Regions from separate parts of the Deinococcus deserti VCD115 genome, predicted to be linked through region 1. Evidence: riboswitches for the same ligand, from Rfam matches in the RefSeq annotation. Region 1 holds a riboswitch; the other holds the start of a gene.
What was found. A riboswitch is a leader RNA that binds a small molecule or an ion and turns the genes downstream of it on or off. The one in region 1 is predicted to bind thiamine pyrophosphate.
Positions count from the first base shown of each region.

Region 1 (4,268 bases):
CCAGCAGCTCCTTGGTGTTCAGGCCCAGGGCCTGTTCCAGCGGTTCATCGAGCGTCTGCCGGAACCGCCGGGACAGACGCAGCACCGTGCGGACCAGCGTGTACAGCTCGTCGGTCTCGGCTGAAGAAGACGGCTCAGGACTATTCATTCCAAGTGGAATTATTCCATATGGAAAGACATCATCACGTGATCCGGCTCTCTATGGCTGCTTCAGGTGTTCACAAAGCCAGACGCCGCGCCTGAGGTGCGTGTCGAGGACATCTGCGAGCCACGGCAGGCTCTCAGGCGGCAGAGCGCCGGGATGAAACCAGCCGACCTCTGAAGTGTTTTCGAGTGGCGCAGGCTCCCCTTCCCAGGTGCGGGTCAAGAACAGAAAGTCCACGCCATGCGCCTCACCCAGGTCATAGCGTGCAGCGCCCAGCGGCTCAAGCTGACCAGGATCGACACGGAGCCCCACTTCCTCTGCCGCCTCCCGGACTGCGGCCTGAGCGAGCGCTTCGCCGCGCTCAACCCGCCCGCCGGGCAGGCCCCACAGTCCTTCTGCATAGGTGACGCCTGACCGGCGCCCGAGCAGCACGCGTCCGACCGGGTCCTGAACCACGAGCCACGCAACCAGAACAAAACTCATGCGGCCTCCGGACGCCGGTCAGGCTCCTCACTGGCCCACCACCCGCTGGCCAGGACCAGTCCGGTCAACACCAGCAACAGGATCAACGGTGGGGTCCAGCCTCCAGTAAAGTCATGAACTGCTCCAAACAGAAAAGGGCCGGTAGCCGCTAGCAGGTAGCCGCAGCCCTGGGCGACAGCTGAGAGCCGGGGAGCCTCGGCCGTGTCACGGGCTCGCCGGGCGATCAGGTACAGGGCCAACGGAAACGCACTGCCTGAACCTGCCCCCAGCAGCAGCACCCACAGCACGTTGGGGGCCTGTGGGAGCAGCAGCAGACCAATCAGCCCGGTTGCCAGGACGGCGCTCAGGGCCACGATCAGCGGCCGGGCCGAAGGGAGACGGGCGGCCAGGACGGGAACAGCCAGAGTGAAGGGCAACTGCACCAGATTGCCCAGTGAAAGCAGCGCGCCAGCCTCAGCGCTGCTTACGCCACGGTCCAGCAGAATCCTGGGCAGCCAGGTCAGCCAGGTAAAAAACACCAGTGACTGCGTGCCCATGTACAGCGTCAGAGGCAGCGCGGCCGGGTTGGTCCAGACCCGCCCGGATGCGACGGGCGGCAGACCGCTGCGGACAGGCCGTCCACGCACTGCCGGCCACCAGGACAGCGCCCCCAGGACAGCCAGAACTGCCCATACTCCCAGCGCCAGCCGCCAGGAGCCTCCCAGTGCGTCCTGCAACGGCACCGCCACGGCAGAAGCCACGGTGGCCCCACCCACGACCGCCGTGGTGTAGATGCCGGTCATGAGGCCCAGACGCCCGGGAAAGTCCCGCCTGATCAGGCTGGGAAGCAGCACGTTCACCACAGCAATGCCGGCGCCCACCAGCAGGGTTCCGGCCAGAATCCACGGCAGGGTGGGTCCGGCGCGCAGGGCGGCGCCCACGGCGATCAGGGCCAGGCAGCCCAGGATGACCACTTCGGCACTGCGGGCACGTGCCAGTGCCGGGGCCACCAGGGCCAGCGCCCCCCAGCACAGCAGCGGTATGGTGGTCAGCAGGCTGACGGTGGCCGCACTGACTTCCAGATCCTGCTGGATCGGCGCCAGCAGCGGACCGAACCCCGCGACCACCGGACGCAGGTTGAAGGCCACAAGCACAATGCCCAGGATCAGCAGGAAAGGTGGGGCAGGGGTGCGGAGGCTCAAGAGGCCACCAGGAGTCGCGGCATACTACGCAGCCTACGCCTGCGGTATGCTCGTGGGTGCGTCACCGGGGGTGTCCTGAAGAGCAGGACTGAGATAAACCCTTGGAACCTGAACCGGATCATACCGGCGGAGGGAGTGTGACCAGGCCACGGCACCTGCCCTGACCTGCGCCTCCCCTCTCGTGACGCGAGGGGACTTTTTATGCGTAAGATTCTGTGTTCTGCCCTGCTGATGCTGGGTGCCGCGAGCGCCCAGAGCACCCTGACCGTCATTACCCACGACAGTTTCTCCGTGGACAAAAAGCTGATCGCCCAGTTTGAAGCTGCCAACAAGGCGCGCGTACGCTTTGTAAAGGGGGGCGACGCTGGCGAACTGCTCAGCCGCCTGATCCTGACCCGGCGCGCGCCGGTGGCCGACGTGGTCTACGGCCTGGACAACAGCCTCCTGGCCCGCGCCAGAACCGCAGGAATTCTGGAAGCTTACAAGTCGCCGGCCCAGTCGGCCGTGGCGGCACGTTACCGGCTGGACGACGCCGGCCTGCTGAATCCCGTGGATTACGGCTATGTGGCCCTGAACTACGACCGCGCCTACTTCCAGAAAGCAGGTCTGGCGCTACCGGAATCCCTGGATGATCTTAAAAAGCCCGAGTACGCCCGCCTGACCGTGGTGAGCAGCCCGGCGACAAGCAGCCCTGGCCTGGCATTTCTGCTGGCCACCGTCAACCACTACGGCGAAGCGGGAGCGTGGGCCTGGTGGAAAGCTGCGCGCGCCGGCGGCATGAAAGTGACCCGTGGCTGGAGCGACTCCTACTACAAGGAATTCAGCCGCAACGGCGGAAAATATCCCATTGTGCTGAGCTACGCGAGCAGTCCTGCCGCAGAAGTGTTCTACGCCGACGGCTTTGACCCCAAAAAGCTGCCAGCCCAGAGCCCGACCGCCAACCTGTTCCTGCCGGGCAGCACCTACCTGCAGATCGAAGGGGTGGGCATCCTGAAAGGCACGAAGCAGGCTGCGCTGGCCCGGAAGTTCGTGGACTTTATGCTCAGCGCCCCGGTGCAGGCCGACATCCCTACCCGCATGTGGGTCTATCCGGCTGTGAGCGGCACAAAGCTCGACCCGGTGTACCGCTTTGCGCAGCAGCCGGACGTGAAGGCGGTCGCCCCGAGCGTCACCGCCAATCCCCAGAGACTCGTGGACGCCTGGATCACCCAGGTCCTGCGGGCACGCTGAGAAAAATCAGGAACCCGACCACCATTTTTGCTGAGGCTGCTGAAAGTGGCGCCGCGCTGAGGACCCGCCTTTTCCTCAGATTCATATGACAGGGCCCCGTTCACCCCTATCCTGGGTGCCGCGATGCGCCTGCTGCCGACCGAACGTCCCCGACTGACCATCCGCCGCCTGGCGTGGTCGGCGCTGGCCGGCCTCCTGGCCGGTGTGGTGCTGGCACGTGTCGCCGTGACGCTGGTGCTGGCCCTGGTACCCGCCGATCAGCCGTATGTGCGGGCCGTGGTCGGCACGTTCAGCGCGGTACTGAGCGTCATCGTGGGCTTTGCCCTGGCGGGTGCCCTGTCCACTCGAGGTCTGCCGCTTGCGCGCCTTGGTCTGACCCAGTCGCGGGCACGGTGGCGCTCGGCAATTGCGGCAGGAAGTACAGCGGGGCTGCTGGTTCTGCCGGTGGGCGGGCTGCTGGCCCTGGCCGGCGCCTATCAGGAGGGAGCCCTGGGACGGACCCTGGGGTTCGCGCAGGTCACCCTGGGGCTCGGCTTGCTGGGCGCAGTCTACGGGGGTCTCAGCGGCGGGGTGCTGGGCCTGCTGACGGTGCGTGCCTCGCAGGCCTGGCGGCCCGCCCTGGGAGGGCTGCTGGGCTTCGGCGGGGTGGGGCTTGGGGCGGGGGCGCTGCTGGGAGCGGTTGGCATTCCCGATGCCCTCTCTGGAGGCGGTTCGGCGCTGCTGACGGTGCTCGCCGCCTTTGTGGTGACCTCACAGGTGATCGGCGACCTGCTGATCGCACGCGGAATCAACGACGCGGTGGATGCCCCACGCGACTGGGCCAGCGGCCGTCAGCTCAAACTGACCCTGGCTGGCCTCGGAGTCGCCACGCTGGGGGTGTGGGGCCTGGCCAGCGACGTGGTGGCTTTTGCCCACTCACGGCCCACAAACCCGGTACCACTGGCCGTACCTCAGCGGATGGGACCCGGATGCCCACCACCCACCGATCCGCTGGAACGCGCTGCCTGGCAGGTCACCACCTCAGGTGGCCGGCCCGACTTTTCGTGTGGCAACGCCTTTCTGGGCTTCCTGCATGTGCCTGGCCCTCTCCCGGCCTTTGCGGCCGGGCAGCCGACCCCAAACGGCGGCTATGACGGGCTGGCTGCACAGATCGCTTCGGCCCGGCGGGAAGTCCTGCTGGCCGTAATGGAATGGGACAACAACCCCCGGCAGGAGCCGGGAAGGGTGCT
Region 1 is NC_012526.1:1,923,556-1,927,823, forward strand. Features, by position in the region: gene DEIDE_RS09125 (MarR family winged helix-turn-helix transcriptional regulator) at 1-148, opposite strand, end outside; gene DEIDE_RS09130 (NUDIX domain-containing protein) at 200-628, opposite strand; gene DEIDE_RS09135 (CynX/NimT family MFS transporter) at 625-1,809, opposite strand; TPP riboswitch at 1,866-1,962, shown strand; gene DEIDE_RS09140 (thiamine ABC transporter substrate-binding protein) at 2,011-3,039, shown strand; gene DEIDE_RS09145 (phospholipase D-like domain-containing protein) at 3,163-4,268, shown strand, end outside.

Region 2 (4,268 bases), 1.4 Mb from region 1:
GGTGGCCCCTGCAGCAAGCACGTCCTGTACGTTGCCCAGATCCACACCTCCGATGGCATACCAGGGAATTCCGGTTTGCGCTTCCCCGTGGGTCGCCGCCACGTGTCTGACATACTCCAGGCCAGTCGCCTCACGTCCGGGCTTGGTCGGCGTGGTGTGGACGGGACCAACGGCAAAGTAAGCCGGTCGCTGCGCGACAGCCGCCGCCGCCTGCGCCGGAGCGTGGGTACTCAGGCCCACCTGCACCCCTGGCGCCAGCGCGCGCGCCCAGCTCAGAGGCAGATCCTCCTGACCCAGGTGAACACCGTCCGCACCGCTGGCAGCCGCGATGTCCACGCGGTCGTTCATAAACAGCGGCACCCCCCGTGCGTGCGCCAGGTCACGCAGCCGACCGGCCAACCGGATAACTGCGCGCGCCTCGCCATACGCCGGAGAGTCCGCCTTGCAACGCAGCTGCAGCGTATCCACGCCGCCGTCGAGCGCCGCTTCCACCCGCGCCACAAAGTCATCCTCGGATTGCCCTGGTCGGGGCGTGGCGACCAGATACAGCCGGCCCAGCGGGCGGGTCATGCGGTGACCTCTTCGGGCTCTCCGGCAGGACGGTCCAGGTAGATCTCCGAGCCACCTTCACGGAACTCGCGCGCTTTTTCTTCCAGACCAGCCAGAATGTCGCCGGCGCGCAGGTCATGGCTGAGTTTCATGGAGCAGAAGTGTGGGCCACACATCGAGCAGAAATGAGCCGTTTTGGCCGCGTCGGCCGGGAGGCTCTCGTCGTGCAGCTCACGGGCCTTTTCCGGGTCGAGTGCCAGATTGAACTGGTCTTCCCAGCGGAACTCGAAGCGCGCCTGCGAGAGCGCGTTGTCGCGTGCCTGGGCGCCGGGGTGTCCCTTGGCAAGATCGGCGGCGTGCGCAGCGATCCGGTAGGCGATCACACCGTCGCGCACGTCCTGGCGGTCGGGCAGGCCCAGGTGTTCCTTGGGCGTGACGTAGCACAGCATGGCCGTGCCGTACCACGCGATCTGCGCCGCGCCGATGGCGCTGGTGATGTGGTCGTAGCCCGGCGCGATATCGGTGGTCAACGGCCCCAGCGTGTAGAAGGGCGCTTCCTGGCACACTTCCAGCTGACGGGTCATGTTCTCGCGGATCAGCTGCATGGGGACGTGGCCAGGACCTTCGATCATGGTCTGGACCCCGTGCTCCCAGGCCACCCGGGTCAGTTCCCCCAGGGTTTCCAGCTCAGCGAACTGCGCGGCGTCGTTGGCGTCCTCGATGCTTCCCGGGCGCAGACCGTCCCCCAGGCTGAAGGTGACGTCGTAGGAAGCCATGATCTCGCAGATCTCGGCGAAGTGCGTGTAGAGGAAGTTCTCGCGGTGGTGTGCCAGACACCACTTGGCCAGGATGCTGCCGCCACGCGACACGATGCCGGTGCGCCGCCGCGCCGAAAGTGGAATGTGTGCCAGCCGCACACCCGCATGCACCGTGAAGTAATCCACGCCCTGCTCGGCCTGCTCGATCAGCGTGTCGCGGTACACCTCCCAGGTCAGGTCCTCAGCCACGCCACCCACCTTCTCCAGCGCCTGATAGATCGGCACGGTGCCGATGGGAACAGGGCTGCCCCGCACGATCCACTCGCGCGTCTGGTGGATGTATTTTCCGGTGGAAAGGTCCATGACCGTGTCGGCGCCCCAGCGGGTGGCCCAGACCATCTTCTCGACCTCTTCCTCGATGCTGCTGGTCACGATGCTGGTCCCCAGGTTGGCGTTGACCTTGACCCGGAAGTTGCGGCCGATGATGGTGGGCTCCAGTTCAGGGTGGTTGACGTTGGCGGGAATCACCGCACGTCCGCGCGCGACTTCAGAGCGCACGAACTCAGGCGTGATCACACGGGGAATGGCCGCGCCGAAGCTTTCGCCCGGGTGCTGGTGGTTCAGGTTGAAAGCCTCGGTCTGGCGCAGGTTCTCGCGCAGGGCCACGAACTCCATTTCCGGAGTGATCTCCCCACGCTGCGCGGCCTGCATCTGAGTGATGCTCTGCCCCTGCCGGGCGCGTCGGGGCATTGGAATTGCCGGAAACGGAAGCGGCCCCGTGCCGTCCAGGCGGGCCGAGAGGCGCTCGGTCTGAACTTCCAGCCGCGCGTCCGCGGCCAGCCACGGCCGGGCGTGCGGAAGGCCCCGGCGAGGATCAATGCTCACCGCCGGGTCGGTATAGGGGCCGCTGGTGTCGGGCACCAGCACCGCCGGATTTGGGGTCCTGCGGCTCAGCCCACCCACCATTTCCAGGGTGGCGGACTGGTGAACAGCACGCATGGGAACACGAACCTGTGGATGCAAAGACCCGCTCAGGTACTGCTTTTCGCTGTTTGGAAAGGGCGTGGTGGTTAAAGCTGGGGGGGATACAGGTGCGGACATGGGACCTCCAGGGGGCCGGTGCGGCGGCACGCGGGCCAAAGGGCAAGGACACGGGTGGCGCGCCCGGAGGCGGCCCGTTCAGACAAGTTCACTCGGATGTCAGCTCAACGCATCAGGGGCAGCCCGCACCTGGTCGCCAAAAAACCCAGGGGCCCGCCTTGTCTGCTGATCCAAAAAATCACCCTCCCCCAAAGCAACTTCGGAGGAGGGCGGTATCCATCGTTTCCGCACCTGTCACTCTCCCTCCGCTGGTATGAACCAGATCAGGTTCCTAGGGTTAGGCCGTAAAAAAGGCCCTCTCAGCCCCGCTTTCGGCTGCTAAAGCCTAGACGTGGGCACCCCTGGTGACGCTTCCGAGTGTGCCACTCCCGCCGGGCCGGGTCAAGCCCGAAAGCGGGTACGGCCCTCGTTTCCTCGCTTCGGGGTGATAAATAAATGCGCTAGCAAGCGGGTGCGCGCTCATGAGTTGCTGTGGTGGGTACAGGGCAGTCTGCTGCGGCTGGCCTGAACGCCGGTCAGACCACCTACTGGCTCAGCCCTGCCCGGCTGGCTGAACAGCGCCTGCCGCCAGAGCTTCTCGCCCGGTATGCACGACTCACCGCCGGTATAGACGAACTGCACCCTGCCTATGCGGAAGCGGTGAAGTGGACCGTTGAACTGGCCGGGCAACTGGAACTGGCTCTGAACCCCGCGGTGACTGCCGAGCTCCGAGGAGCCGCACGGACCAGCCTGCGCTCAGCCTTTGATCCTGGCAATAAACGCGGCACCGGACTCTGTTTCAGAGTCCGGTGCCCATAACCTCCCCGATTCAGGCAATCAGACGAGGACGATGAAGCGCGGCGTGCTGCATAAGCAGAACAAAACCGGCGCTTCCCTGCGCCAGACGGCCAGCCGCATACAGAGCCCGTAGAGTAGGCAGGTGGTACAGCTCGCCGTTTTCGTCACGAATCAGATCGGCGGGATCAAAAGAAGTGGCTTTTAGAGATTTGCCTGATTCGTCCATACACTCTCCCTGGACCCGTCACTAGAACATGAAGGGTTTCTTTAAGTGACCTAATTATTCACACACCTCCTGTCGGAATTCTGACGTGGCCGGCAGAAATCTAGACGTGATCGCGCGTGGCACAGCCAGGTAGGCAGGCCATACTGGCTTATGCGCAACACCCTGCTACCTGCTGACGCTCCCCGTCTGGGATTGGGACTTGCTGCCCTGGGCCGCCCCGGTTACATCAATCTTGGGCACGGTCAGGATCTGGGGGCGGCCAAGGATATAGAGGCCATGCGTCAGCGGACTTTCTGCATGCTCGACGCTGCCTGGGCTGCGGGCATGCGGTATTTCGACGCCGCACGCAGTTACGGACTGGCCGAGGCGTTCCTGGGTGAGTGGCTGCGCGACCGCGAACACTCGGCTGTGGTGGGCAGCAAGTGGGGGTACACCTACGTAGCTGGCTGGCGCACCGATGCCGATACCCATGAGGTCAAGGACCACAGCCTGAACACCCTGCAGCGTCAGTGGCCCGAAACTCTGGAGGCCCTGGGCCGCCGGCCGGAGGTCTACCTGATTCACTCGGCTACGCTCGACACTGGGGTACTGGAGGACCAGGCTGTGCTGGCGCGGCTGGCCGAACTGGATGCAGCGGGCGTCCGGGTGGGCCTGAGCACAAGCGGCCCCCGGCAGGCCGACACGCTGCGCCGCGCGATGGCCCTGCAGGTAGAGGGTTTGAACCCGCTGAGCGTGGTGCAGGCCACCTGGAATCTGCTGGAACCCTCAGCTGGCCCGGCCCTGGCTGAAGCGCACGCGGCTGGCTGGGCCGTGGTGATCAAGGAGGCCGTGGCCAACGGGCGCCTGACCGCCAGAGG
Region 2 is NC_012526.1:512,772-517,039, reverse strand. Features, by position in the region: gene thiE (thiamine phosphate synthase) at 1-570, opposite strand, end outside; gene thiC (phosphomethylpyrimidine synthase ThiC) at 567-2,408, opposite strand; TPP riboswitch at 2,631-2,761, opposite strand; gene DEIDE_RS02560 (hypothetical protein) at 2,880-3,206, shown strand; gene DEIDE_RS02555 (hypothetical protein) at 3,217-3,411, opposite strand; gene DEIDE_RS02550 (aldo/keto reductase) at 3,562-4,268, shown strand, end outside.
Region 2: linked by a shared signal. The riboswitch ahead of thiC (phosphomethylpyrimidine synthase ThiC) and the one ahead of DEIDE_RS09140 (thiamine ABC transporter substrate-binding protein) in region 1 are both predicted to bind thiamine pyrophosphate.